One region of the Corynebacterium afermentans subsp. lipophilum genome, then DNA from elsewhere that is predicted to be linked to it. Evidence: predicted binding sites of a transcription regulator. Region 1 holds the regulator's gene; each other region holds the start of a gene.

Region 1 (9,826 bases):
CGCGACCTGATGTTCTCCTCCGGCGGGCCGGTGCGTTCGCCGGAGGAGTTCGACGCGCTCGTGGCCGAAATCCGCCCTCAGGTCGCTGGTGGGGTGCGCCGCGTGGTGGTCACCTTGGCGCCGGCTCTGGCGGAGTACGCGAATATCGCGGCTGAGCTTGAGCAGTGGGAGGGCCCGGCTATCGACGACATGACGTCGCAGCTGCAGTTTTTCCTTCCGAAACACGCGGTGACTGTCCACGGCATCGGGCACTTGCAGCACCTGCCCCGCTACATTGACGCGATGCGTATCCGCCTGGAAGACATGCGGCTGGATCCGGACCGTGACGCCGACCGGCAGTCAGTGATCGATTCGGTGAAGGCCTACTTGGCGCAGCGCATGAAGGCCTTGCCCGCTGGTCGCACGAAGACAAAAGCGTACAAGGATATTTTGTGGCTAATTGAAGAGCTGCGTGTGAGTTTGTTCGCGCAGCGTTTGGGCACGCCGAAGCCGGTAAGCCAGCGGCGCATTGAGAAGAAGATTGACGCCCTGCGTTAGCCCCACGATCGCGGGTTAGAAGTCCTCGCGGTCGCGGCGGCGCATGAGCCGGATTTCAGATTCGAAGTCGTCTGCGCTCTCGAACGACTTGTACACCGATGCGAAGCGCAGGTACGCCACTTCGTCGAGGGCGCGCAGCGGTTCAAGGACTGCCAAGCCGATCTCGTGGGCGGGCACCTGCGAGCTGCCCTGGGCCCGCACAGTCTCTTCCACTTCCTGGGCAAGCCGTTTCAAGGCATCATCGGTGACATCGCGGCCTTGGCATGCTCGACGCACGCCGACGATGAGTTTGTCGCGGTCAAACGGTTCGCTCACGCCGTTGCGTTTCACAACGGTAAGGACTGCCTTTTCCACTGTGGTGAAACGTCCCCCGCACTCGGTGCACTCTCTGCGTCGACGAATCGCAGCGCCAGCTTCGACCAGCCGCGAGTCAGTCACACGGGATTGCTCGTTGTGGCAAAAAGGACAAAACACGGTTTTCCACCCCCCGGGGTCTTCAAAGGCTTGGTGTAGCCGTGAGTCTACGCCCTGCCTATCGCGCCGTTGCCACCGTGGCGCTGTGGGTGACCTGGCTGCCGGGCATAGATGAGGGATCCTGGTCTTGCGCCGAGAAGACGCCGCCAAACGCGGAACCGATAAGCAGCGCCGCAGTCATGCATGCGCCAAGCAGGAGCGTATCGCGCGTCTCGTGCCGTGTTTCGAACGCGTTCGCTTCAGTGGAACCGTCCGAAACCCGGTTTGAGGCAGAACGAGCACTCGTTCGATGGGATGCAGATATGGTTCGAACACCGGCCCCGCCGGTTCGACGCTTCGACGCAGATTCGAGGTCCCAAATCTCCGCCGGGGGAACCACGGATGCGGCGCCCGGGCGAGATGCAGATGCATTGTGTACTGGATTGATTGCAATGGACATTGTGAGTCTCCCTTCGTTTCGCGGCACACATTACGTTCGGCGCCGACACACTCGAACGTTCTAACGTTCATTTGTTCGAATACGATTACGTGTTCGATTTATAGCACCCCGACCGATAGGTGTCCACCCAAACGCTGCAACCATCGAACATGAGTGCCCTATCTGGTAGGTTCGTAGGCGCACTACGCCACCGAGTCCAAGGAGAACGTCATGGCACGAAAGAAGTCCGAGCCCGGCAACCCGGATTACAACGCACTGTCTGACCGTCAGCGCCGTATCCTCCAGGTCATTCAGGATGCTGTTGTCCTGCGCGGTTACCCGCCGAGCATCCGCGAGATCGGCGATGCCGCTGGTTTGCAGTCCACTTCGTCTGTCGCATACCAGCTCAAGGAGCTTGAAAAGAAGGGTTTCCTCCGACGCGACCCGAACAAGCCGCGCGCCGTGGATCTGCGCCAGATGCCAGAGACCGGACGCAAGCAGCGCAAGCCGCAGGAAGCGAAGCCGGAGGATTCGGGTAATGCCCGCTACGTGCCGGTGGTCGGCCAGATCGCCGCAGGCGCTCCGATCCTCGCCGAAGAGAACGTGGACACCTACTACCCGCTGCCCGAGGAGTTGCTCGGTGACGGCGATGTTTTCATGCTCAAGGTTGTCGGCGAATCCATGCGCGAGGCCGGCATCCTCGACGGCGACTGGGTAGTTGTCCGCTCCCAGCCGAACGCGGAAGAGGGCGAGTTTGTTGCGGCGCTTCTGGACGGTGAGGCGACGGTCAAGGAATTCCACCGCGACTCCACCGGTGTGTGGCTGTTGCCCCACAACGACGCATTCGAACCGATCAAGGGCGACGAGGCTGAGATCATGGGGCGTGTTATTTCGGTGTTCCGTACTCTGTAACCGGTGCGTGTGCGCCGAGAAAACACTAAGACCAAAAGCGCAGGAGATCGATGTACGCCGAAGAGCGGAGACGCCAGATCGCGTCTTTGACCGCAGTTGAAGGCCGCGTCAATGTCACCGAATTGGCGCAGCGCTTCGACGTCACCGCGGAAACAATCCGCCGGGACCTTTCGGCGCTGCACGATGAGGGCGCGGTGCAGCGCGTCCACGGCGGCGCGGTGGCCAGCCAATCGTACCGCTCTACGGAGATCCCGCTGGATACCCGCCAGCGCGCCTCGCTTGCGGCCAAGACCGCAATTGCGGAAACCGCGTTGCAGTTCGTGCCGGACACACAAAGCTGCACGATTTTTTTGGACTCGGGCACAACTATCAGCAGCTTGGGCAAGCGACTTGCAGAGACTCGCGGGGACAAGGAGTACTCGGTGGTGACCAACTCCATCCCCACCGCCTTGGAGCTGAGCGATTCCGGTTTGCACGATGTGCAGCTACTCGGTGGCAGCGTCCGTCCGATCAGTCAGGCGGTCGTCGGCAGTACTGCGCTTCGCACACTGGCCCTGTTGCGCGCTGACGTTGCGTTTGTGGGCACCAACGCGCTGTCCATCGGCCACGGTCTCTCCACCGTGGACGCCCAGGAAGCTGCGGTGAAAGCTGCGATGGTGACGAATGCCCGCAGTGTTGTTGTGTTGTGCGATTCCACGAAGCTGGGCAACGACTACGTGGTCAGCTTCGCGCCGCTGACGGATATTGATGTGGTGGTCACCGACGCTGAGGCACCCTCCGCCTTCGTGGACGAGCTGCGCTCGCACGGTATTGAGGTCGTGCTCGCGCAGACCCAATAGTGCGAGCAACATGGTGGCATCAACATCTGTTCGCGACCTACACTCGTTGCAGACCTGAATGAAATCAACGGAAAGGACACCCGAATGGCTTCCAAGACTGTGAAGGTCGGTTCCACCGTCGGGCTGCACGCACGCCCGGCCACGGTGATCGCTGACGCTGCCGGCGAGTACGACGACGAGATTCTGCTGACGCTTGTTGGCGGCGACGATGACGACGAGACGGACGCTGCTTCCTCGCTGATGATTATGGCCATGGGCGCAGAGCACGGAGACGAGGTCACCGTGACCTCCGACAACGCCGATGCCGTGGAGAAGATCGCGGCGCTCATCGAGCAGAACCTCGACGACGAGTAGGTGCTTTTCGCTTCTCGACGAGCTCACGCCCGGGCCACGCGCCCGGGCGTTTTTTACGTGCAATCAGCACCGGACGCTACGACGTCGACGGCTGAGACACCTCGAAGTTCCTGCGGTACTGCCCCTCCCCCAACGTGTCGTACGCCCAGCGCATGAGCGGGTAAACCACGATGATGCCGACCGAGCCCAGCGCGATGCCTTCCAACGTCACAGCACCGAGGTCCAAGGTGAGGTTGCCGATGCCGACAATCAGCGCGACCGCAGCCGCGGTGAGGTTGGCCGGATCGGTGAAGTCCACCTTGTTGTCCTGCCAAATACGCACACCTAGCATGCCGATGAGCCCGTAGAGCACCAGACACGCCCCGCCGAGCACGCCGGCGGGGATGGTGAAGATCACGGCGCCGAACTTCGGGATGAACGCCAGCACGATCGCAAACAGGGCGGCGACCCAGTACGCGGCGGTGGAATACACCTTCGTCGCCGCCATAACTCCGATGTTTTCGGCGTAGGTAGTTGTGCCGGATCCGCCGAAGCCGCCGGCGAGTGTGGTGGCGATACCGTCGCCGATCAGCGCGCGCCCCTGCATGTCGTCAAGATTGCGCCCGGTCATCTCCGAGACCGCTTTGACGTGGCCGACGTTCTCCGCGATCAGCACCACCAGCACCGGCAGGGTCACCAGCACCGCGGAGACATGGAACTCGGGCTGGTGAAACTGCGGCAGGCCGATCCACGGCGCGTCGGCAATGGTCTGCAGCGCGTCCTCGCTCAAGCCACCTGTTACGGCAGCAAACAGCCAACCGACGAGCACGCCGATGAGGATGGACAGGCGCGAGAGCAGCCCGCGGGTAGCCACTGTCACCACCACAACCGTCAGCAGTGTCACCCCTGCCACCCAGGGCTGGGTTTCCACGTTCGACACTGCAGTCGGCGCGAGGTTGAAGCCGATCAGGGCGACGATGGCGCCAGTGACCGCGGGCGGCATCACCGCATCGATGACCCGCTTGCCTGCCCATTCCACGACGATGCCGACGAGAATGAGCGCCGCACCGGTCAGCAGCACCCCACCCAGCTGCGCACCGACCCCGTACTGCTGCGACGCCGTCAACGGCGCGATAAAAGCAAACGAAGAGCCCAGGTAGCTCGGCACTTTATTGCGGGTAATCAGCAAAAAGATGATGGTTCCCAAGCCGGAGAACAGCAACGTGGTGTTCACCGGGAATCCCGTCAGGGTGGGCACCAGCAACGTCGCACCGAACATGGCCACCACGTGCTGCATGCCAATGCCGATGGTGCGCGGCCAGCTCAGCCGCTCGTCTGGGGCGACAACTGCCCCGGGGCGCACAGTGCGCCCGTCTCCGTGAAGGGTCCAACCGAAAGTGTTAGTCACGAAACGCCATTATCACCCCGCCAGCCCAAATTTCCTGTTCCGGGGGTAGTTGCCGGGCAAAGTACACAGCTCTCAGAGTGCGCTTGCTATTTTGGCCATCATGGAAATTATTGTGCGCCCCACTGCCAAAGAAGTAGGTGTCTCCGCAGCCGACATCATCGAACCGTTCGTTCGCGATGGCGCGACGCTCGGCCTGGCCACGGGCTCGACCCCGAACCCGACGTACATGGAGCTGGCCCGCCGCCACCGCGAGGAGAACTTGAGCTTCGCGCAGTGCGACGCGTTCCTCCTGGACGAGTACGTCGGGCTGGAACGTTCCGACGAGCAGTCCTACTACGCCACGATCCGCCGCGAGTTCACCAACCACATCGACATCGACGATGCGAAGGTGCAGTCTCTCGACGGCCTGACGGCAGACCCCGCGGCAGAAGCCCGCAGCTACGAGGAACGCATCGCCGCCGCCGGCGGCGTGGACGTGCAGATCCTCGGCGTCGGCGCCAACGGCCACATCGCGTTCAACGAGCCACCCAGCGCCCTAGATTCGCGCACCCGCGAGATCGACCTTCACCCCACCACCGTGGCGGATAACGCCCGCTTCTTCGACAACGAGGACCAGGTGCCACGCAAGGCCCTGACCCAGGGCGTGGGCACCATCATGGAGGCGCACACCATTGTGCTCATCGCCACCGGCCCGAATAAGGCCGACGCAGTCAAGGCCCTCGTTGAGGGCCCGGTGACACCGGGCTGCCCGGCATCGGTGCTGCAAAACCACCCGCGAACCACGGTGATCCTCGACGAGGACGCGGCGGCGAAGCTCGAGCGCTAGCTCACCACGAACTCCGCGTACTGCTCTGCAAGTACGCGGGGCAGGCGGACGTCGATACGCGTGCCCGCCTCGTCGTATTCCTCCGAGCGCACCGTGCCCTCGTCGTGGACGCGGCTGACCACGTCGCCACGGGTGTAAGGCACCACCATGGTCACGTGCGCCTCGATGGAGTTGAGGTGCTGCTCGATGCGCGCCTCCAGCTCCTCGATGCCCTCGCCGGTAAGCGCGGAGACGAACACGGCCGTGCGCCCGGTCTTCTCAAACGCGTGGCGCAGCTCCGCCAGCACCAGCGGGTCGGCCTCGTCGATCTTGTTCACCACCACGATCTCCGGGGGTATCTCCTCGCCGGAATCGCGGGTGACCTCCGCGAGCACTTCGTTGACGGCCTCGATCTGCTTCAGCGGGAACGCGTCGGAGCCGTCCACGACGTGCAGCACCAGATCGGCTCCCGCGACCTCCTCAAGCGTCGACTTGAAGGCCTCGACTAGCTGGGTGGGCAGGTGACGCACGAACCCGACGGTGTCGGTGAGCACCACGTTGCGCCCGTCCGCGAGCTTCGCCTTGCGGGTGGAGGGGTCCAGGGTGGCAAACAACGCGTCTTCCACCAGCACGCCGGCACCCGTCATCGCGTTGATCAGAGAGGATTTGCCGGCGTTGGTGTAGCCGGCAATGGCAATCTTCGGGATGGTGGAACGCTGGCGCTTCGCGCGCTTGACCTCGCGCGCCGTGGTCATGTCGCGCAGCTGGTGGCGCAGCTTGGCCATCTCGGTGCGCAGGCGGCGACGGTCCGCCTCAATGCGCGTCTCACCGGGACCGCGCAGGCCCACGCCGCCGTTGGAGCCGGCGCGGCCGCCGGCCTGGCGCGACAGGTTGCCGCCCCAACCGCGGGTGCGGCTGTACAGGTACTCCATCTGCGCCAGGCTGACCTGAGCTTTACCCTCTTTGCTCTTCGCGTGCTGGGCGAAGATGTCCAGAATGAGCATGGTGCGGTCGATCACTTTGATCTTCAGCGCTTCCTCGAGCGCGATCATCTGCGACGGCGAGAGCTCACCGTCGAAAATCACCGTGTCGGCGCCGGTGGCCTGCACGATCTCGCGCAGCTCCGCCACCTTGCCCGAGCCGATGTAGGTGCCCGGGTCCGGCTTGTCGCGCTTCTGGTACAGCATGTCCAAAACCTCAGCACCGGCGGTTTTCGCTAGCGCCGCCAGCTCCCACATGCTCGCCTCGATCTCGGCCACGGTGCCTTCGGTCCACGCGCCGACAAGGAGGACCTGCTCGATGCGGAGCTTTCGGTACTCCACCTCGTAGATGTCGACGTGGTCTTCGGAGCGCAGCTCCGTCGCGCCGGCGACTGAGCGGAAGGAGTTGCGGTCCGCCAAGTCGAGGGCGCCGACTGTGGGCTCGGCGCCGGGCTGGGGCTCGTTGTGGCGAAAGGCCTGTCGCAGCAGCTCCTCGTGGGTGCGCTGCTCTGGCGTCAGTTCGTCTTCAAGCAAAAAGCGATCTTTCCTGTGTGGTGAATCTGTCACTGTCATATCTACCCGATAGAACGCAGTATGGCCCAGGATTCTTCCCGGTTGGGGCGATTGACTAGAATCTACGGCCATGAGCACAGCAGTGAGCACCGATCTTTCAGCACTCGGCTTGAGCTTTAACAAGTGGCAGGATGCGGTCGAAGCCGCGATTGCCACCGACCGCCTCGCGGTCGTCGGCGAGGTCCGCGGTGGCCAGCTGATCCAGTACACCGACCCGTCCGGCGCGCAGCTGAACATCCTGGCTGTGGAGCCGTTTGCCACCTTTGCTGGCTTCGAATCGGTCACCCGCACCTACGCGCACATCACGCCGCTTAACGACGTCGTCGCGCTGGCCGACGTGGTCGATCCCCGCGGCAACGCCATGGCGTCGCTGACGGTGAACCTCGCGCAGGAGCCGCTGCTTGTGGACGATCCCGCGCTCGAGTGGCAGGAACTCTCCGTCACGGCCCTGGGCCTGGCGGTTGACCGCTACGAATCCACCGAGGCTTACCTTGCGCTGCACCCGGGCGCTGTGGTGGGCACCGTGACCTCCCCCGGCGCCGAGGCCGTGGCAAGCGGCAGCGCCACCACCCCGGACGCGAGCGCCGAGTTTTCGGCCCGCGTGCTGGAGGCGGAGTACCGCACCTCCGCGCTGACCGGCCAGCGCTTCATCCATGTCTCCGTGGACGCGGCGTTCCCGTTCGACGTGTGCCTGCCGGACGGTGACCTGCCCGCCCGCGATTCCGTGATCGCCGGCACCGCTGTGATGGCTGGTTCCATCCCGACGCCTTCCGGTGGCGGCTGCGGGGGCTGCGGCGGATCCTGCGGATGCGGCGGCCACTAGCCGTTACAAAGGCTTCCCGATGAGCTCACCGAACAGGGATCTCTCCCGAGCGTTAATCGGCGCACTCGTGCTCGCTGCCGTTGTGCTGCTAGTGTTCACGCTCAAACTGCCGGGTCTTCTGCTGTCGGCACTGCTGATCATCGGGGCGATCTTGCTCGTGCGGCGCGTGCAGATTGACCCGGAGGTCATGGCCATCCGGTCGTCGCTGCAGTACGCGCGCGACGATATCGCCGAGGTGCTCGGCGCCTACGAGCAGCTGCAGCACGGCGCGGCTGCATCCGACATCGCGGACCGCACCCTGCACTACCCCGCCCTGGCAAACCCGGACAACTCGGTGCCACAGGTCAACGAGTTTCTCCTGCGCGCGTCTTCCGCCCGGCGCTTCTTGGAGCGCATCGACGGTTACCTGGAGTCCGCCTCCACCGACAAGGCGCAGCTGGAGCGCATCCTCACCGTCGCCGACGAGCGCGCCTTTGAGCTGCAGGAGGCCTGGGACGACGCACGCCGGGCCGCGAAAGAAATCGGCCCGGCGTAGGTCTCCGGCCTACAGCTCGTCCGCCAGCTCCCCGCGGAACACGATCGTGGATGGGCCGGTCATCGTGGCCTCGCCGTCTTCGAGCACGACCTCGATGGCCCCGCCCGGCACGTTCACGATCACGGAACCGTTCTCGATGCCCGCGTCCGCAAGCGCCGCCTGCGCGGCAGCGACGGTGCCGGTGCCGCAGGAGCGGGTCTCGCCCACGCCGCGTTCCCACACGCGCATGTGCACGTTGCCCTGGTCGAGCTCGGTGAGCACTTCCACGTTGACGCCCTCGGGGAAAAACTCTGGGTCGAACTTCGGGGCCACAAACTCCATATCCGCAAGGTCCGAGGAGGTCATCCCCGGGATCACGCACGCCAGGTGCGGGTTGCCCACGTCCACGCCGATGCCCGCGAACTGCTGCTCGCCCATCGCCGCGGTGGAGACACCCGTGACCTCAACGCGGCCCATGCCCACAGACACAATCGCGTCGGCGCAATCGGCGGAGATCACCCGGATGTGCTTGACACCGGCGCGGGTGTCGACGTCGAACTCGGAGGCGTCTTCAAGCCCCTCGGCCACCAGCACATGCGCGAACGCCCGGATGCCGTTGCCGCACATTTCCGCGATGGTGCCGTCGGCGTTGCGGTAATCCATAAACCACATGCCTTCGGCTCCCCCGCGGCGCACCACGCGCAACAACCCGTCGCCGCCGACACCAGCGCGACGGTCGCAGAGGAACGCGACCTGCTCCGGGGTCACGTCGAGCTGGTCGTCGACATCGATGAGGACAACGAAATCGTTTTCGGTGGCGTGCGCTTTAAGAAATTTCACGCCAGTGAGTCTAACGCGGCACCCACAACGTCATCGCCGGCAGCGTCCAGCCACACCGTGCGCGGGTCGCGGTTGAACCAGGAACGCTGGCGGCGCACGTACCGGCGCGTGCCGGTGATCGTCTGCTCTACCGCCTCGGCTTCGGTGAGCTCGCCGTCCAGCAGCGCCAGCACCTGGGCGTAGCCGATCGCGCGCCCGGCGGTGGAGTCGCGCACGAGGCCGGCGTCCACCAGGCCACGTGTTTCGTCGATAAGCCCCTGCTCAAACATGAGCTTGGTGCGCAGCTCGATGCGCGGGTTGAGCCACTCGGCATTGGTGCGCAGCCCCAGGATGCGCGTGCCCCAGCGCGGTGCCGCGTTCTTCGGCGGCT
Region 2 (9,826 bases), 540 kb from region 1:
CAGCCGCTGGCGCAGGAGTTCAACACCGTCAACCGTGACGACGACGAAAACTTCGTCGCCGTAGTCAACCACTTCAAGTCCAAGGGCTCCGTGGCCAATAACGACAAAGCCACCGACGACGGCCAGGGCAACAACGCCAATGTCCGCGTTGCGCAGGCGCAGGCACTGCTCGACCACATGGACAAGCAGGACGACTGGCAGGAGCTGCCGACCTTCCTCGTCGGAGACTTCAACGCCTACACCATGGAAAACGCGTTGAGCACCCTGCGCGGTAACGGCTACACGCTCGTCCACCACGAGAAGGATTTCCCCCAGGAGTCATACCAGTTCAACGGCCAGCTCGGCTCCCTGGACCACGTCTTCGCCAACGAAGCTGCGATGGCTCTCGTGCAAGATTCGGCTGTCTGGAACATCAACGGCGACGAGTCTGTCGCGTTCGAGTACTCCCGCCGCAACTACAACGTCCAGGACTTCTTCGGCGACGGCGACGACCCGCTCTACGGCTACGGTAACCCGTTCCGCTCCTCCGACCACGACCCGGTGAAGGTCGGCTTCGGTGCCAAGCTCAAGGAGGAAGAGGACGCGGACAAGTTCGATCTTCAGGCCGGCGAGGAAGTTACCGTCGAGCAGGGTGCCGAGCTTCCCGACGCCAAGTCTGTGATCACCGGTGCAGACAAGCTGCCGGAGGGCACCACGTTCGAATGGAAGTCCCCGGAGAACACCGACACGGTTGGCGATGGTCAGAAGGGTGAGATCACCGTCACCTACCCAGACAAGAGCACTGACACCGTTGAGGTCGTCGTCAATGTCACGCCGGTGGACGATGAGGAAAAGCCGCGTTACATCGTGAAGGCTGAGGTGAACGACGCCGGCGAGCTGGTTGTGACCTACGACAACGGCGATACCGAAAACCTCGGCAAGGTCACTGGCGAGGACGGCACCGATGGCGAGCAAGGCCCGAAGGGCGACAAGGGCGACACCGGCGCACCTGGCAAGGATGGCCAGGACGGCACCGACGGCGAGCAAGGCCCGAAGGGTGACAAGGGTGACACCGGCGCCGCAGGCAAGGACGGCAAGGACGGTGCCGACGGCAAGCAGGGCCCGAAGGGTGACAAGGGCGACACCGGCGCCGCAGGCAAGGACGGCAAGGACGGTGCCGACGGCAAGCAAGGCCCGAAGGGCGACAAGGGCGACACCGGCGCCGCAGGCAAGGACGGCAAGGACGGTGCCGACGGCAAGCAAGGCCCGAAGGGCGACAAGGGCGACACCGGCGCACCTGGCAAGGATGGCCAGGACGGCACCGACGGCAAGCAAGGCCCGAAGGGCGACAAGGGCGACACCGGCGCACCTGGCAAGGATGGCCAGGACGGCACCGACGGCAAGCAGGGCCCGAAGGGCGACAAGGGCGACACCGGCGCACCTGGCAAGGACGGTCGTGGTGTGAAGTCGTTCGAGGTCAACGCCGAGGGACACTTGATCGTTACCTACTCGGACGGTGCGACCGCAGATCTGGGGAAGGTCACTGGCCAGGACGGCGCCGACGGCAAGCAGGGCCCGAAGGGCGACAAGGGCGAGACCGGCAAACCTGGTAAAGACGGCCGCGACGGCATTGACGGCAAGGACGGCGTCGATGGCAAGCCGGGCAAGGACGGCGAGCAGGGCCCGAAGGGTGACAAGGGTGACACCGGCGCCGCAGGCAAGGACGGCAAGGACGGCGCCGACGGCAAGCAGGGCCCGAAGGGTGACAAGGGTGACACCGGCGCCGCAGGCAAGGACGGTGCCGACGGCAAGCAGGGCCCGAAGGGTGACAAGGGCGACACCGGCGCCGCAGGCAAGGACGGCAAGGACGGTGCCGACGGCAAGCAGGGCCCGAAGGGTGACAAGGGCGACACCGGCACCGATGGCCGCGACGGCAGGGACGGCCGCGGCATCGCGAACCTGGAGGTCAATGAGGACGGCGAGCTGATGGTCACCTACTCCGACGGCGAGACCCAGAACCTGGGTCGCGTCGTGGGCGCTGACGGCACCGACGGTACTGACGGCAAGAATGGCCAAGACGGCAAGCCGGGCCCGAAGGGCGACAAGGGCGACAAGGGCGACACCGGCGCCGCAGGCAAGGACGGCGAAAAGGGCGAGAAGGGTGCCGATGGCGCCAACGCTCCGGCTGGCGAGGGTTCCAGCGTGAGCGACCGCTGCCTGCCGACGGTGGGCATCATGGCGCTGCCGCTACTGGCGCTGATCCCGCTGGGTCTGGCCGCCACCGCGGATGTTCCGGCGCTGGCTCCGGTGAAGGAACAGCTCAACAAGATTGGCGAGCAGCTGCCGGTCCCGACGGACAAGGCTGCCCCGATCGCTGGCGCAGCGCTGGCCATCGCCGCGATTGCCACGCTGGCCACGCTGTGCTCCACCGAGGGCGGTTCCTCTAAGTAGCCCCCAGGCAAGGCCGCACAGCCTTCAGCGATAGCCCCGTCCCGGAAACTTTTCCGGGGCGGGGCTTACTGCATTGAAAACAGTTTCCAATAATGGTTGGATATCCCCTATGCGAAATCGTTTTCACCCCTCTCCCCTGGCCGCGATTGCGGCAACTGCTCTTGCTGGTTCGGTGCTGGCCGGATGCTCGTCGGAAAGCAATGATGCAAGCGGCAGCGACATGATCGCCACCACCAACGTCTGGGCGGACGTGGCCTCCGCGGTCACGGGCGAGGACGTGGACGCGATCATCACCGGTGATGCGGTGGATCCGCACCACTACGAGCCGTCCGCGAAGGACCTCTCGCGAATCAAGGAAGCGGACACCGTCGTGGCCAACGGCGGCGCGTACGACGCCGCCCTCTACACCGCCGCTGAGCAGGACCGCATCATCTACGCAATCCCGCTTCTCGACGAGCACGAGGCTCACGACCACGAGCATGCCCACGACCACGCGCACATGCCCAACTCCCTGGACGAACTCGAGCACGCCTGGTTCGCGCCGGAGAAGGTGCTGCAGGTCGCAGAGGACATTGCGGATCGCACCGGAGGGGACGCGTCAGACGTCAAGCAGCGCATCGGCGACACCCAATCCAAGCTCAACGCGGTGCCGCACGTGCACATCGGCATGACTGAGACGATCGCGGCCGGCCTGGTGTGGGGCACGGAGCTGCACGACATCACGCCCGAGGAGTACGTCAAGGCCAGCCTGAACCACCAGGAGCCGTCCGCGGCGGCGGTGGCGGCCTTCCTGGAGCAGATCGAGCGCGGCGAGCTGGACATGCTGTTTGTGAACCCGCAGAGCACCAACAGCGCCACCCAGCGGTTGGCGGATGCGGCGAAGGCGCATAATGTTCCCGTTGTTGAAATTCGGGAGACGCCCCCGGCCGGCCAGAATTTCCTGGACTACTTCGAGGAGATCGTGGGTCAGATCACCGACATCGCAGCCCACGCTGAGCCGACCGGCCACCACCACTAGGAATTGCCAATTTGATCGCTGAGCTTCGCAGCGCCGCCGTCGAACCACTCTGGCGCGACCTCACCCTCACCGTCGAGCCCGGCGAATTCATCGCGGTGCTCGGCCCAAACGGCGTGGGCAAATCCACCCTGCTGGGCACGCTGATGGGCACGCGCAAGCTCAGTTCCGGAGCTGCGAATGTCCACGGCCAGATCGGATTCATCCCGCAGCAGCACATGTTTCCGAAGGACTTGCCGGTGCGCGGGCGCGACCTTGTTGCGTTGGCGATGGGAAGGCGGGCGAGACCGGAGGACGTCGATAAGCAATTGGCTTCTGTGGGGGCGCAATCCTTTTCCGAGCGGCGCGTAGGTGTACTCTCCGGCGGCCAGCAGCAGCTCATCCGTCAGGCGCAGGCGTTCGCGCAATCGCCGGAGCTTTTGCTTTGCGACGAGCCCCTGCTCTCCCTCGACCCCGCCCGCGCACGCGACACAGTGCAACGCCTCGCCGAGCATCCGGCGGCTGTGCTGTGCGTGACACACTCGATCAATCCGGTGCTGGGCGTGGTGGATAGGGTGCTGTATCTGGGCCCGGAGGGGCACGTGGTGGGAAGCGTTTCCGAAGTGATGCGCTCCGAGGTGCTCAGCGAGCTCTACGGCACCCGCGTGGACGTTGTCGAAGTTGACGGACGGATGGTGGTCCTGTGAGTGCGTTTTTGGCGGACACGTCTTACCTGCTCGGGCAGGGGTTCGTGCAGACGACACTGGTGGCGTGCGCGCTGCTGGGCGTGCTGTCCGGCGTGATGGCGCCGCTGATCGTGCTGCGCCAGATGTCGTTTTCGGTGCACGCGACCTCCGAACTCGCGCTCATGGGCGCCTCCGCGGCGCTGCTGTTCGGGATCAACGTCGGCTTCGGCGCTGTGTTCGGCGCGGTCGTGGCCGCTCTGGTGCTGGCGGCGCTGGGGCTGAAGGGCCAGCAGGACTCCGCCGTGGGCGTGGCCATGAGCTTCGGCATGGCGCTGTCCGTGCTGTTCATCCACCTGTATCCGGGGAACTCGAACCGGGCGCTGTCGCTGCTGACCGGCCAGATTGTTGGCGTGTCGGCGCAGAACGTGATGCTGCTGGCGGGGACAACAATCCTGGTTGCAGGCGCCGTGCTGGTCCTGTGGCGGCCGCTGCTGTTCTCCTCCGCAGACCCCGTGATGGCCGCCGCGTGCGGCGTTCCCGTGCGCACGATGGCGCTGGTGTTCGCGGTTCTCGTGGGCATCGCGTCGGCCCAGTCTGTGCAGATCGTCGGCGCGTTGCTGGTGATGTCGCTGCTAATCACCCCGGGGGCGTCCGCCGCTCAGGTGACGGCGAACCCGAAGCTTGCGGTGGTGCTGTCCATCGTGTTCGCGGAAGTCGCGGCCGTAGGCGGGATGGTGCTTTCGCTCGCCCCAGGTATGCCGGTGAGCGTGTTCGTGGCCTTTATCTCGTTCGGGATCTACCTGGTGTGCCGGGTGGTCGGCAGGGTACGCGGCTAGCGGTACTCCCGGTAGTCCGCCGGTTGAGCGCCCTTTTCCACCGCGGCGGCGGCTGCGGCAAGGAAGTCGCGGCGCACCTTCTTCTGCCCCAGCTCGCGACCGGAGACGGACAAGCGGATCGTGTTGCCCTTCTCCGCGCCGCGCTCAGCGGCCTTGATCACGTTGCGGCGCCACCACTTCGCCGCGCCGTAGCCCTCACCCACCGACAGGTTGCGCGCCTGGGCGAACTCGCCGCGTTCAAGGCGGTAGATGCCCTTGGTGGAGGCAGCGACGGTAAAACCGAACTCGTCGAGCACCTTTAACGTGCCGTCCGACATGCGCCAGCGCGGCGGCGCGAACATATCCAAGTCGAAACCAAGCGCCGACATCTGACGCGTGGCGCCTTTGAGACGAAGCCTCGCCTCGTGCTCGCCCAAACTGGCAAACTCGCTGCGCCTTCCCTGCACCGGCTGGTCGAAGCCGTTGAGCATGAGCGCGCGGTTGCCGAGCTGCTCGGCGAGCCAGGCGCGGGTGCCTTCGTCCTTGGCCAGGTGCCACTTTTTGTCAATGTGGGGCGCAACCAGCAGTGAAACTGGCATCCCCTCGCGGTCCAGGTCGCGCACCATGCTGATGACGTCCTCCAACGTCGCGTCGAAGATGGAGGAAATTGAAACAAGCACGCGCCCAGGCATAGGGGAGATTATCGCACACGAAAACACTCTGCGCCGGGTGAAATTTTCTCGCATTGTTCGAACACGTGTTCTATATTGGCGGGGCCGTGTCGGGCGGGGTTCTACTATGCGTATCCAAGTGGAATGAAAGGAGGTGCTCCAGATGAGTGCAGTGCTCGACCAAGCGGTCAACCAAATCGTCGACGGGCTGCGGTCGCTTGCCGACGTAATGCGCGACCCCGACACTCTCCACCTCGTCTCCACCCACGTGGCCATGGAGCGCCTCCACGCCTGCCTGCCACTGCTGTCCAACGCGGACGTCGCGTTCGCGTTCCTCTGCGACCGGGACGGCGCAGGAGCCCTTGTCGGCGCGAACCACGCGGTGGAGTATCTGACGCGGAGCCTGGGCTTGTCCCGTCGAGAAGCATTCGCACTCTTGGAGCAGGGCAGGAAGCTCTACGGCGAACCCGAGGTGCCTGAGCCGGAGCCGAGCGAGGACGAAACGGAGCGCGAGCGCAAAGAGCAGGAGGCGGAAGCACGCCGCAAGAAGGCTCGCGAGGCGCAGGAGCGGGCGCGCCGTGCAGCCGAAAAAGCCAACGCGGAGAAGAAGCGGATTATCACTGACGCGCTCAAAGACCTCAACGAGCATGCTAACCCCGGCTACCAGGAGATCCTCGCCGAGGCGTTGGCGGCCGCCGAGTCCCTCACCGCCGAGGAGCTCCGGAAGTTCGTCCGCGACCAGGTTAAGCGCGCCAACAAGCGCGGGCGCGACTACGACGGCGAGAAAGACCCCCTCGCGGCCTGGAAAAAGCGCGGCATCTGGCTCGGGGAACCGGACGCGGACGGCGGCTCGCACTTCAGTGGCTACCTCGACGCCGCGTCACGGGCGAAGCTGGAGGCCTGCCTCGCCGCCGGCGACCACATGGGGTCCAACATGGAGGGCGAGGACGCCGCGAAGCGGGACAGCCGGCGCAAACACCAGCGCCGCCTTGACCAACTCATGAACGTGCTCGACCGCTACGGCGATGCCGCCACGAAGTCCCGCGGCGGGGTGGGCACAGTGGTGATCTCACTGACGCTCGACGACCTGCTGGAGGCGGACGCCTTCACCGAGTTCGCCACCAACACCTCGGTGTCGCTCACCCCGCTCGATATTGTCCGACTGGGCCTTGCGGGAGACAGCTTCATCCTTCAACTCGACTCGGTCACCGGTGTCCCGCTTTCCCTCGGCCGCACCCGACTGGCCTCCATGGAGCAGAAACTCGTACTGCTGGCCATGCAGGGCGTGTGCGCCTGGAACGGCTGCACCAGGCCGGGCGTCGAGCTCGAGGCCCACCACCTGGATTCCTACCTCAGCGGCGGGCTGACCAGCATCGACAACCTGGTCCTACTGTGTCGCGAGCACCACATGTGCAACAACGACAACAAGGACGGCGCCGGCAACAAGGGCCACTTCGGCCGCGACCCCGACACCGGCGACGTGCACTACCACCCCGCCAACGGAGACCCACCCAGGCACACGACCACCTACCAGTACCGAAATTCACCTGGTCAGAGGCTCGCCAAGAAGGCAAGGTCCCGGCACGGCGGCAACCCAAAACGCCCGCCGGACCCTGCCCTATTCGACCTGGACGGCTAAACCGCCCCGGCTTTCACCAGCGTCCACGCGTACTCGAATGCGGTCTGCTTCCACTTGGCGTAGCGGCCGGACACGCCGCCGTGCCCTGCGGACATCTCCGTCTTCAGCAGGATCTCGCCTGCGGTGCCCACCTCGCGCAGCTTGGCCACCCACTTCGCGGGCTCGACGTAGAGCACGCGGGTGTCGTTCAGGCTAGTCACCGCGAGAATGTCCGGGTAGTCCTGCGGAGTGACATTTTCGTACGGGGCGTACTTCGCCATGTAGTCGTACACCTCGGGATCGTGATACGGGTCGCCCCACTCCTCCCACTCGCCCACCGTCAGCGGCAGCTCCGGCTTCAGAATGGAGGTCAGCGGGTCCACGAACGGCACGATCGCGAGAACGCCGGCGAACTTCTCCGGCGCCATATTCGCCACCGCGCCCATGAGCAGGCCGCCTGCGGAGCCGCCCTCGGCCACCAGCTGCTCGTGGGTGGTCAACCCCAGCTCCACGACGCGGTCCGCGCACGCGATGAAGTCGGTGAACGTGTTGGCCTTGTGCAGCATCTTGCCGTTGTCGTACCACGCGCGACCCATCTCGCCGCCGCCGCGCACGTGGGCGCACACCCACACCATGCCGCGGTCGAGCAAACTCAACCGCGCCACGGAGAACCCGGGATCCGTGGACGCTTCGTAGGAGCCGTATCCGTACAGCAGCGCGGGCGCTGGGCCTTCGACGCCCTTGCGGCGCACCACCGAAATCGGCACCTGCTCGCCGTCCGGGGCGATTGCCCACTCGCCGTAAGCCTCGTACTCCTCCGGGTTGTAGCCGCCCTCGACCTCTTTTTCCTTCAGCAGTGTCAGCTCGCCGGTCGCGACCGTGTAGTCCAACACCTGCGAGGGCTGGGTGTACGACGAGTAGCCGACGCGCACCACCGGGGCGTCCCACTCCGGGTTTCCGCCGAGGCCCACGGTGTAGAGCTCCTCGGAGAACTCCAACTCCTTGAACTCGCCAAAGCCGCCGTCGAGCGTTGCCACGGCCAGCCGCGGAATCCCGCCGCGCCGGTACGCAATAAACAAAAAGTCGCGGTAAGTGTCGATCCCTTCGATGCGCACGGTCTCGGAGTGCTCCACCAGCACGGGCAGCTCCCGCAGGGGCGCCACGGTGCCGACCGGGGTCGTCGCAACGCAGAAGTTCGCCCCGTGCGCGTTGTGGGTGACTACCCACTGCTCTTCGCCATCGACGACGCAGAAGTCGGGGTGGTACTCGATGCCCGCTTCGCGCTCCCACAGCACCTCAAATTCGCCGGTGGGGTCAGCCAGGTCGAGCACGCGGTACTCGGAGGTCAACGACGACGACGCAATGATCATGAGGAAGCGTTCCGCGCGGTCCGCGCCCACGCCGACGCCGAACTTCTCGTCGGTCTCTTCGTACACCAGCACGTCTTCGGCAGCAGGTGTGCCCAGCTTGTGGCGCCAGATCTGGTGGGGACGCCAGGCGTCGTCGCAGCGGACGTAGAACAGGTAGTCCTCGCCCGCCCAGGTCGCGCCGTAGAAGAGGCCCTCGAGCTCGTCGTCGAGCAGCTCGCCGGTCTCGAGGTTCTTGATCCGCATGGTGAAGCGCTCGTCGCCTTCGGTGTCGAAGGAGTACGCGAGCAGGCGCCCGGAGGTGGACACGGACGATGCCCCGAGCGCGAAGAACTCGTGCCCGGCGGCGAGCTCGTTGACGTCGAGAAGCACCTGCTCCCCCGGCATGTCCTCGGTGACCTCAGGCGGGGTCCACGGGTCATCGGCGGTCGGGACGCGGCACGAGATGCCGTAGTCCTTGCCCTCGATGGTGCGGCCGTAGTACCACCAGTCGCCCTGGCGCTGCGGCACGGACATGTCGGTCTCTTTGATGCGGGATTTGATCTCGCCGTAGACGTCGTCCACCAGCCCGGACCAGGCGGACGTTTTTTCTTCCGTATAGGAGTTTTCGGCCTCGAGGTGGGCGATGACTTCTGGGTTGTCCTTGTCGCGCAGCCACTCGTAGTTGTCCACGAACTCGCGGCCGTGAAATTTGCGGACAATCGGGCGTTTCTCAGCTACGGGTGGGATCATGCGTGCTCCCCCGGCCATTCGGAGAAGCGGCGGCCAGAAAGGCGCTCGTACGCCTCGATGTAGCGGTCGCGGGTTGCCTCCACGACGGAGCCGGGTAGCTCCGGTGGCGTGGTGCCTTCCTTTTGGTCCCAGCCGGACTTCGGGCCGGTGAGCCAGTTGCGCACGTATTGCTTGTCAAAGCTGGGTTGGCTGCGTCCTTCTTCGTAGTTGTCGGCGGGCCAGTAGCGGGAGGAGTCGGGCGTGAGCACTTCGTCGGCGAGCACGAGCTCGCCGTTTTCGTCCAGGCCGAACTCGAGCTTGGTGTCGGCGAGGATGATGCCCTTGGTCTCCGCGTAGTCGGCGGCGCGGCGGTACACCTCGAGCGTGGCGTCCCGGAGGCGCTCGGCAAGGTCCGCGCCGAGTTTTCCTGCCATGTGCTCGAAGGTGACGTTGATGTCGTGGTCGCCCTGCTCAGCCTTGGTGGCGGGGGTGAAAATCGGCTCGTCCAGCTTCGACGCCTCGGTCAGCCCCTCG
Region 3 (9,826 bases), 190 kb from region 1:
GTAGTACCAGGGCAGCGTCACCGCGTTGGTGGCAAACGCCACGGCGTAGGCTGCGGTGGTGCCGGCGACGGCGCGGCGCTCGTAGGCCTCGCCGCGGCGGGGGCGGAAGATCCACCACACCACTGCCAGGCCCACGAGCATGAGCGCGGAGAAGATCGTGCGGGTCCAGGCGAGGGCGGTGTTGTAGCGGAACGTGTCGTCGAAAAGCTGGAGCACCGGGGTGATCAGTTCGGCGGCGAGGGTGGGGCCGGCGAGCGGATTGATCACCTTCGAGTTGCCGGTGATCTCTTCGAGCCACCCCCAGGTGGTGCCGGATGCCCACGTGACCAGCTGGATCACCGCGACGTTCACGGCGAGCGCCCACGCGCCGCAGGCCACAAGCATGCCGGCGGCGCCGAGGGTGGTAGCGCTGCGGCGCTTGACCATCAGCCACACCACGAATGGCAGTGCCACTGCCGCGGTGGCTTTCAGTGACACCGCCAGCGCAATCAGCGCGATGCCGGGGGCGCACCAGCGGCTGCGCAGGCACCACAACAGCCCCACGCTGACCAGTCCGACCATGACGGCCTCGTTGTGCATGCCGCCGATGAGGTGCAGCAGCATCACCGGGTTGGCCGCACCCAGCCACAGTGCAAGGGCGGGGTCGCCGCCGATCTGCTTGGCAATCCGCGGCAGGGCCCACACGATGAGCGCGAACCCGGCCAGCGAGATCAGCCGGTAGACCACCAGGCCTAACGTGACGTTCTCACCGACCAGCCACGTCACCGCCTTGCCCATACCGAGATGGAGCGGACCGTAAGGGGTGGTGGTGTTGCGCCAGTCGTGGGAGACCTCCCACAGGTACGGGCCCGGGTTGACGGCGGCGCCTTCGGAATAGGGGTCGTAGCCGTCGCGAAGCATCGCGCCCTGCATGAGGTATGAGTACACGTCGCGCGACAGGATCGGCGCAGACACCGCGAGGATGCCCGCCCACCAGCACACGCTGCGGCGCACCTGCGCCAGGCCGGGACGGGTCTTCCACAGCAGCACCCACGCCACCACCAGGCCGAAAATCCCGGCGGTGAGCAGCACGTCCATCAGCGCGCGGCCGTGGCCGTAGGACAGGTGCTCGAGGCCGGCGGCGCGCAGCAGGCCGCCGCGGTAGCGGGTCGCGCCGGCGCCGAAGGACCCCACGGCAATCAGCGCGCAGGCGGCTACGCCCAAACTCTGCGGACGCATCACATCCGCCGGTCGGTGGCCTTGTGCGCGAGGCCGGTGAGCGCTTCCACGGTGGCGTCGTCGATGCCAGCGCCGTCCAAAAAGCCCAGGCCGGAGGTGGTGAGTTCCTCAATGCGCGCCTCCACCGCGTCTTCTGCGCCGCTGGAGCGAATGAGCTCTGCTAATCGACGCAGCTCCGCCTCATCCTCGGCTTTCCCAATCCCGTCGCGCAGTTCCTGCGCGGCTGCCGGGTTGGCCTGATCGAGCAGCTCAAGGGCAGTGGCGAACAGCTCCGTGCGCTTGCCCTCGCGAATGTCGTCGCCCGCCGGTTTGCCGGTGACCGCCGGGTCGCCGAACACGCCGAGCAGGTCGTCCCGGAGTTGGAAGGCGATGCCGATGTCACGGCCGTAGCCGCGGAATGCGCGGATAAGCGGCTCGCCCGCGCCCGCAAGCGCCGCACCCAAGTGGAGTGGGCGCTCGATAGTGTAGGCCGCGGTTTTGAACCGGTTGACGCGGTTGGCCATCTCCACCGACTCGCTGCCCAGGCTCTCCAGCATTATGTCCAGCAACTGGCCGCCGATGACCTCGGTGCGCATACCCACCCACGGCTCAGCGGCGCGAGCGAGCGCGTCCTGAGAGACGCCGGAGTAGCGCCACATGTCTTCGGCCCAAGCAAGGGCGAGGTCGCCGAGCAAAATCGCTGCGTTTACGCCGTACTCCTCCGCGGAGCCGAGCAGGCCTTCGCTGCGGTGCTCCGCCTCGATCGCGCGGTGCACCGTGGGGTTGCCGCGCCGGGTGTCGGAGGCGTCGATGATGTCGTCGTGCACCAGCGCGCACGCCTGAATCAGCTCCAGCGAGCTCATCGCGCGAAGCACCGCCTCGGGGTCCTCGGCGCCGTGCAAGCCGCCCGCGCCGACGAAGCCTGCCCAGCCGTACGTGGGGCGCACGCGCTTGCCGCCGCCGAGGACGAAGCGCCGCAGGTGGCCGACTGCCTGGGCGACGGGCTCGCCGATGGTCTCGACAGCAGCTGCGCGCTCGTTGAAAAACGCTTCAAGTTGCTGACTCACCTGTGCCGGTACGTCTTTGAGCCCCAGATCTGTCACGCCCACGCTCCTCGTGCCTGAAATTTTTCCTCTTACCGCAACACTACTCAGTGCGGTTGGGCAGTTCGAGGGCGAGGATGGCAAACGGGCGTTTATCGCCCTCGTAAAGAAAATTGCGCGCCACGTCCGTGAAACCGAATTTGCGGTAGAGCCCGAAAGCGTTGTTCGCTTCGCCTGCAATTTCCGGCGTGGACAGTAGAGCCCAGCGTGTCGGTGCCTCCCGCAGCAGTTCCGTGAGTAGTCGGGAGCCCAGGCCTTTGCCTTGCAGGGCGGGGGAGACATGCACCTCGGCGACCTCGAAGTAGCTGCGCAGCATGTCCCGGTCCTGGTCCGTGATCCCGCCGTTGGCGTTCATCGCGCGCACGAGCTGACGGTCCCACCAGCGCTCCCGGGTGCCGATGAAGCCGTAGGCGATGCCCACCACTTGGCCTGTCTCGATCGCCGCGACCGCGGTGAAGCCGGGGGAGCGCACCTCGCCTTTCCACACCTGGATGCGTTGTCGGCGCATGGTCCTTGGGTACCCCATGGCCTCTATATAGATGTCTACGAGCGTCGGGGTGAGCATGAGGAACTCGGCTGCCGTGAGGCGCTGGATGGTTGCAATCACCCCTCTATGGAATCACTTACGGGTGATCGGTGTAGCAAGAACCCAAAGATTGGTTCGAACACTTGTTCCTATGCGTGCTGGGTGGTGTCGAACGGGCGTTTTAGGGTGAGCTCATCACTTGGACAAAAGAGATGTTTTTGCAGGAGGACACAATGATGGGAAGCGTAGTTTCAGCAACAACTGGTGCGGTGTACGGGCGGGGCGCGCGTATTAGTAAGGCCGACCAATTCCTGGCGGCCGCCGAGGAGCTGATCGGTCTCGCTCACGATGACTTCGAGGCGGGCCGCCACGACGTGGCAATGGAAAACGCTTATCGTGCGGCGCTGCGGGTTGCCGGGGCGCGTAATGCCAGCTCGCCGATCGTGCGCAAGCGCAAGCGCCTTCCCACAAGCGCGTGGGACAAACTGGCGCTCACGGGTGAGGATGGGGCTCATTGGGCCGCTGTGTTCAAGCGCTATTCGACGCAACGCGGCAGGGTGGCATCCGGCATTGAAACTGATCCGGGCGCGGCTGTGGTGCACCGGCTGCTCTCGGACGCGGAGGAGTTTTATCTGTCTACCCGGGCAGGGGAGATGCCGATGGCTGCTTAGCGGGATGGATGTGGGGCACGGGAACAATCTGCGTACCATGGCCGTTATACGGATAACGTCAGTCCGCCATCGGTATCTGGAGAGTGAGCAGTGTCTCTATCTGAGCAGGAAATGCGGGCGTTGCGCGAAATTGAGCAGTCTCTCTTCGCGGACGACCCGAAGTTCGGCAGCAGTGTCGTGACTGAATCTGGCTTCGGTTCCGCACCCAAGACCGGACAATTGACCATGCGCAGCGTCGCGCTGATTGTCTTGGGTCTCGTGCTGCTGCTCGGCGGCGTGGCGCTGGCGAGCCTGAGTACCTGGACGATTGTGCTGAGCATCATCGGCTTCGCCGTCATGCTCTTCGGCGGCATTATGGCCCTGCGTACCCCGACGCGTCAGCCGTCCTCGTCTGCACGTGCGTCGCGGCCGGCGAAGCCGCGCACCCAGCGCAGCGCCAGCATGGAGGAGAGCTTCCGTCGGCGTTTTGAGGACCGTCAGTAAGTAAGCTTCGCGCACAGAAAACGCCTTCCCGGCAAAACGGGAAGGCGTTTTTTCGTGCTTTCCCCAAATCCCCCACTTCTCCCCACTGGCACCCCACGGGGGTCGAAAGTGGGGAATCGGCGCCCCATCTAGCGCGTGATTTGTGGGGATAACGATGTTGTAAGTGGCGTGTGTGGGCGATGGTGCGCGCCATTACGGGTAAACTCCCCACGTCAAAAAGTGTCCCTTGAACTGCAATAACAGGACACGCGAGAACTAATAACCGCTGAGGTGTGGCGTTTGTGGGGGAAAGTGGGTTAAAGTGGGGCCTAGCGGAGTGACGTGGCGCGCATCTTGACTACGTGCGCGGTACGGAACGAAGCCGAGAAAAATTTCACAGCCAACGTCTGAAAGTGAAGGAAGGTAGGTCGCCGGATGTTTCTGGGAACCTACACTCCCAAGCTCGACGACAAAGGTCGCTTAACGCTCCCCGCGAAGTTCCGTGAGGACCTCGCGGACGGGCTGATGGTGACCAAGGGGCAGGATCACTCGTTAGCGGTGTACCCGCGCGATGAGTTCGCCGCCCGCGCCCGCAAGGCCGCAGCGGCATCCCGCACAAACCCCAAGGCACGCGCATTTATCCGCAACCTGGCTGCCAGTGCGGATGAGCAAACGCTCGACGGGTCTGGGCGAATCACCCTGTCTCCGGCGCACCGCGATTACGCAAACCTTTCCAAGGAGTGCGTGGTCATCGGTTCGGTGGATTTTCTCGAGATCTGGGACCTCGAGTCCTGGAACAAGTATCAAGAAGAGACTGAAGCCGCGTTCTCCGCGGCGGATGACGACGACATTCTCTCCGGTCTGCTGTAGGGCTGACTACCCAGCAGCAGGCATCGACTACGGAGAGCGTGTACGGACTCTGTCCGGGGCGTGAAGCGTTCTGGTGTACTTCCCCGACATCAGAACAGCCGCCCCGGGCAGGGCCCTATGCGCTCCCCGCGCTGATAACGCTGACACACCGCACGAGCTAGGGACACTACGAGGGACACGGAGGGCATGGCATGGCGGACTTCACGCTCGCTGACGACCCGCACGGTCACGTCCCCGTCATGCGCGACCGCATGGCTGAACTGCTCGCGCCCAGCGTCGAGGCGTTCGGGGCAAATGCAGTGCTTATCGACGGCACGCTCGGCGCCGGCGGCCACACAGAGCACTTTCTCAACGTGTTTCCAAACGCCCGCGTGATCGGTGTGGACAGGGATCCGAACGCGTTGCGTCAGGCGTCGGAACGTTTGGCGCCTTTCAAAGACCGCTTCACCGCAGTGCAGTCCCGCTTCGACCATATCGACGAGGCGGTGGAGAACAACGCCGGCGAGATCTTCGACACCGCCCGCGAGCACGGCATCGCGGGTGCCCTGTTCGACCTAGGGGTGTCCTCCATGCAGCTGGACCAACAGGAGCGCGGTTTTTCCTACCGCGGCGACGCCCCGCTGGACATGCGCATGGACCAGACGCAGGGCATCACCGCGGCCGAGGTGCTCAACACCTACAGCCACGGCGATCTGGCCCGGATTTTGAAGACGTACGGCGACGAACGTTTCGCAGGCAAAATCGCATCCGCCGTCATCGCTGAGCGTGAGCGCGAGCCCTTCGACCGCGCCGCGCGTTTGGTGGAGCTGCTCTACGCCACCATTCCCGCGGCGACCCGGCGCACCGGCGGCCACCCCGCAAAGCGCACATTTCAGGCGCTGCGCATCGAGGTCAACCGCGAGCTCGAGGCGGTGGAAAACGTCGTGCCAGTGATCACCAATCTGCTCGGTGTCGGCGGTCGCGCGGTGTTCATGAGCTACCAGTCCCTGGAAGACAAGATTGTCAAAGCCGCGTTCAACGAGCTCACCACATCGAAGACCCCAGCCGGCCTGCCGATGGATCTGCCGGGCACCGAACCGGAGTTCCGCACTGTCACCCGCGGCGCGGAGAAGGCCCCGGCAGACGAAATCGAACGCAACCCCCGCGCCGCGCCCGTGAGGGTGCGCTGCATTGAAAAACTCAGCCCACCCCAACCCACCCACTAAGCCCGACAAAGGACGGACACCATGGCCGCACGAGCAACGCGATCGGCAACGCTGACACGTAACCAGACCCGCACAGCCCGCCGCACCATGCCTGGCGTGAAGCCACATGTGGAGCATCCGCGGTCCCGCGGCCGTTTGGGGTCCAACCAGGTGGTGTCCGTCCGCGGACGCCGCGTGGCCACCACACGGGTGCGCTCGAAGTTCTCGTCGCTGTCCCAGATCGCGTTGCCGCTGCTGGTCATCGGCATCGCTGCGGCGATGATCCTCTCCGGCATCGCCACCACGCAGACCTTCGCAATCCAGAAGCTGCAGGCCAAGGAGCAGCAGCTGGTCAACGAGGTCGAGTCCCTCAACCGGGATCTGGAGGACCGTCGTTCCTCGGCAGCCCTTGCGCAGCGCGCGGATTCCATGGGCATGGTGCTGGCTGGCGAGCCGGGTGTTGTAGCGGTCAATGAAGAGGGCCACGCTGAGGAGCAGCGCCCGTATAACCCGGAGTCCGCCTCCAAGCTGGTGGACGTCAACGGCGACGGCCGCCCGGCTTCCCGCGCATCCTCCGACGACCGTGCGACGAAGGAGCTCGAGGATGCGCTGACGCAGCGTCCGGGCGGCGCCGCGAACGCACCGCGCATTGACAATCTTGCGCCGTACCAGGCAAACGTTGCGGCCCGGCCCTGACGGCTGGCGTGGCGCACCTAGGTATCTGCCCGGGGGCGGGGCATGATGGTTGTCGACGTTAACGGAGGGTACCAGTCAGTGGACATGGGAGGTGAGCAGTGCCACGTTCTAGCGCGAACGCGCAGGTAAGACCAGAGAAAAAGGGGCCGAATCCTGCGCAGGCTTCACAGAAGCAGATTACGGGTAAGCGTGTGTACTGGCTCGGCATCGCCTTTTTGGCGGTGGCAGCCCTGCTCATCGGCCGCCTGTTCTGGGTGCAGGTGATTATCGGCGACGAACTCCGTGAGCAGGCCAACGACCAGCGCAGCCGCACTTACGTGGACCGTGCGCGCCGCGGCGAGATCCTGGACCGCGACGGCAACAAGATGGCCTACACCATGCAAGCCCGCTCCCTGACCGTCTCCCCCGTGCAACTGCGCAGGGAGCTCAAAGAGCAGCAGGAGCTTGAGATGCGCGTGGACGGGCTGTCTGCGGAGGAGATCGCGGCCCAGGTGGATGCCCGCGTCGAGGACGTGTTGCGCACGATGGCGAACGAGATCCCGGGGATGATCGGCGACGGGGAGGTGGTGCGTGACGCACCTGCGAACACCGCCACCGGCGAGCCGACCACCAAGGTCGGCCAGGTCAGCGCCAAGGAGATCCTGGACAAGTTGCACGCGGACTCCAGCTACGAGGTGCTGGTGCGCAACGTCGACCCGGACGTGGCCGCAACCGTCGCGGAGGCCTTCCACGGCATCGCGGCGGACCACCAGGACATCCGCCAGTACCCGAATGGCGCGGTCGGCGAGAACATCATCGGCAAGGTCTCCATGGACGGCCAGGGACAGTTCGGCATGGAAGCGTCCCGCGACGCGGACCTGACAGGCATCGACGGCCGCTCCACCGAGGACGTGTCCGCGAACGGCCAGTCAATTCCGGGCTCGCTTCGCGACGTCGTCCCGGCCGTCGGCGGCGCCCAGATCGAGCTGACCATCGACCTGGACCTGCAGACCTACGTCCAGCAGACCCTGGAACAGGCCAAGGCCAACTCACTGGCGAAGGAAGCCCAGGCGGTGGTCCTGGACACCCACACGGGTGAAGTGCTGGCGATGGCCAACACCGACACGATCAACCCGAACGGCAACGTGGACCAGCAGGTGAAGCAGGGCAAGGATTTTGAAAACCCGAGCGTGTCGCACCCCTTCGAACCTGGCTCCGTGGCAAAGGTGGTCACCGCGGCCGCGGCGATCGACCAGGGGCTGACTGACCCGTTCGAGGTGCACCAGGTGCCGGGCTCCATCGATATGGCAGGCGTTACGGTGCGCGACGCTTGGGAACACGGTGTAATGCCGTACACCACCGCCGGCATCTTCGGTAAGTCCTCCAACGTGGGCACGCTCCAGCTGGCCCAGCGCCTGGGGGAGGAGCGGTTCTGGGATTACCTGAACCGCTTCGGCATCGGCCAAGGCACCGGAATTGAGCTGCCCAACGAGTCCGCGGGCCTGCTTCCTGTGCTGGAGCAGTGGTCCGGCGGCACGTTTGCCAACCTGCCCATCGGCCAGGGCATGAGCTGGACCACGCTGCAGATGGCCGGCGTGTTCCAGACCATCGCGAATGAGGGCGAGCGCATCCAGCCGCGCATCATCCACAAGATCACCGGCCCGGACGGGGAGGAGATCGCGCAGGAGGAGCCGCAGCGCACACGCGTGATCAGCGAGGAGGCCGCGCGCACCACGCTGGACATGTTCCGCGCCGCGTTCCAGGAGGACCCGGCCGGCGTCAACAACGGCACGGCCCAGGGCAACAACCTGGAGGGCTACCAGTTCTCCGGCAAGACCGGCACCGCACAGAAGGTCAACCCGGACACCGGCGCGTATTCCAACAGCGCCTACTGGATCACCTTCGCCGGTGTCGCCCCCGCGGACGACCCGCGCTTCGTCGTCGCCATCATGCTGGACGAGCCGCAGCGCGGCGTGCTCGAGGGCGGCAACGGTGGGCAGTCCGCGGCCCCGATTTTCAAGCAGATTTCGGGCTGGCTGCTCAACCGTGAGAACGTGCCGCTGAGCCCGCCGGCAGAGCCGTACCCGTTGCAGGGCCAGTAGAAACAGATGGAGGTCTCAACAATGACAAGCTTGCAGCAGCTCGCCGACATCGCTGGCGCGCGCATCGTCAACCCGCCGAGCGCGGATGCGCCGGTGACCTTCGTCGGCCTTGATTCGCAAAACGTCGAGCCCGGCGGCCTGTTCGCCGCGCTGCCCGGCACCCGCGTGCACGGCGCGACCTACGCGTTCGACTCCGCCGCCGGCGCCATACTTACGGACGAAGCCGGCCTGGCGATCATCCAGCAGACTGCCGACCGCCGCCCGGTGCTGGTGGTCGAGGACGTGCGGGCAATCTTGGGCTATGTGGCGGCTGAGGTGTACGGACACCCGTCGCAAAGCTTCACGCTCCTCGGCGTGACCGGCACCTCCGGCAAAACCACCACCACCTACATGCTGGAAAAGGGCCTGACCGCCGCCGGCTGCAAGGTGGGGCTTATCGGCACAACCGGCACGAAGATCATGGGCCGGGACGTGGCCACGGAGCTGACCACGCCCGAGGCGCCGATGCTGCAGCGGCTGTTCGCGCAGATGCGTGATGAGGGCGTCACGCACGTGGTCATGGAGGTCTCCTCGCACGCGCTGATGCTGGGCCGCGTCACCGGTTCGGACTTCGACGTCGCCGCGTTTACGAACCTCTCACAGGACCACCTGGATTTCCACCCGACCATGGAGGATTACTTCCAGGCGAAGGCGCTGTTTTTCGAACCGGGAAGCGAGATGCGCGCCAAGCGCAGCGTCGTCTGCGTCGATGACGAGTGGGGCCAACGCATGGCCGAGCTCGCCGAGGCACCGGTCACCGTCGCCACTACGGGCGACGCCGATATCACCGCGGAGCTTGTGCGTATCGACGACCAAGGCCGCCAACGCATCCAGCTCACTGCCGACGACACCTACGAGTTCACCCTGCCTATGCCGGGCGCGTTCAACGTGGCCAACGCGGCGCTCGCAGCGGCGGTCGCGACAACCGCAGGTGTGGAGCTCGCGCCGTTCTTGCGCGGCCTGGAGCAGGCGGCGGTGCCGGGGCGCATGGAGCGTA

What was found. The regulator LexA, encoded in region 1, represses DNA repair genes until DNA is damaged. The targets are predictions, from matches to a motif close to CGAACANNTGTTCG.
Region 2: a site for LexA is predicted at 5,676-5,689, ahead of CAFEL_RS09235 (DUF222 domain-containing protein). Genes of this name have one in related genera too.
Region 3: a site for LexA is predicted at 2,963-2,976, ahead of CAFEL_RS07500 (SAV_6107 family HEPN domain-containing protein). Genes of this name have one in related genera too.

The regions. Positions count from the first base shown of each region.
Region 1 covers NZ_CP046530.1:1,373,516-1,383,341, forward strand. The annotation lists gene hrpA (ATP-dependent RNA helicase HrpA) at 1-537, shown strand, start outside; gene nrdR (transcriptional regulator NrdR) at 553-1,011, opposite strand; gene lexA (transcriptional repressor LexA) at 1,661-2,341, shown strand; gene CAFEL_RS06595 (DeoR/GlpR family DNA-binding transcription regulator) at 2,392-3,180, shown strand; gene CAFEL_RS06600 (HPr family phosphocarrier protein) at 3,265-3,534, shown strand; gene CAFEL_RS06605 (uracil-xanthine permease family protein) at 3,611-4,921, opposite strand; gene nagB (glucosamine-6-phosphate deaminase) at 5,022-5,747, shown strand; gene hflX (GTPase HflX) at 5,744-7,279, opposite strand; gene CAFEL_RS06620 (hypothetical protein) at 7,350-8,102, shown strand; gene CAFEL_RS06625 (hypothetical protein) at 8,122-8,637, shown strand; gene dapF (diaminopimelate epimerase) at 8,647-9,456, opposite strand; gene miaA (tRNA (adenosine(37)-N6)-dimethylallyltransferase MiaA) at 9,453-9,826, opposite strand, start outside.
Region 2 covers NZ_CP046530.1:1,914,829-1,924,654, forward strand. The annotation lists gene CAFEL_RS09210 (ExeM/NucH family extracellular endonuclease) at 1-2,430, shown strand, start outside; gene CAFEL_RS09215 (metal ABC transporter solute-binding protein, Zn/Mn family) at 2,540-3,448, shown strand; gene CAFEL_RS09220 (metal ABC transporter ATP-binding protein) at 3,460-4,131, shown strand; gene CAFEL_RS09225 (metal ABC transporter permease) at 4,128-4,946, shown strand; gene CAFEL_RS09230 (DUF2334 domain-containing protein) at 4,943-5,617, opposite strand; gene CAFEL_RS09235 (DUF222 domain-containing protein) at 5,760-7,235, shown strand; gene CAFEL_RS09240 (S9 family peptidase) at 7,232-9,313, opposite strand; gene CAFEL_RS09245 (phosphoribosylaminoimidazolesuccinocarboxamide synthase) at 9,310-9,826, opposite strand, start outside.
Region 3 covers NZ_CP046530.1:1,564,988-1,574,813, reverse strand. The annotation lists gene CAFEL_RS07515 (alpha-(1->6)-mannopyranosyltransferase A) at 1-1,218, opposite strand, end outside; gene CAFEL_RS07510 (polyprenyl synthetase family protein) at 1,218-2,300, opposite strand; gene CAFEL_RS07505 (GNAT family N-acetyltransferase) at 2,344-2,907, opposite strand; gene CAFEL_RS07500 (SAV_6107 family HEPN domain-containing protein) at 3,039-3,497, shown strand; gene CAFEL_RS07495 (DUF3040 domain-containing protein) at 3,588-3,980, shown strand; gene mraZ (division/cell wall cluster transcriptional repressor MraZ) at 4,395-4,829, shown strand; gene rsmH (16S rRNA (cytosine(1402)-N(4))-methyltransferase RsmH) at 5,021-6,034, shown strand; gene ftsL (cell division protein FtsL) at 6,131-6,709, shown strand; gene CAFEL_RS07475 (peptidoglycan D,D-transpeptidase FtsI family protein) at 6,901-8,790, shown strand; gene CAFEL_RS07470 (UDP-N-acetylmuramoyl-L-alanyl-D-glutamate--2,6-diaminopimelate ligase) at 8,812-9,826, shown strand, end outside.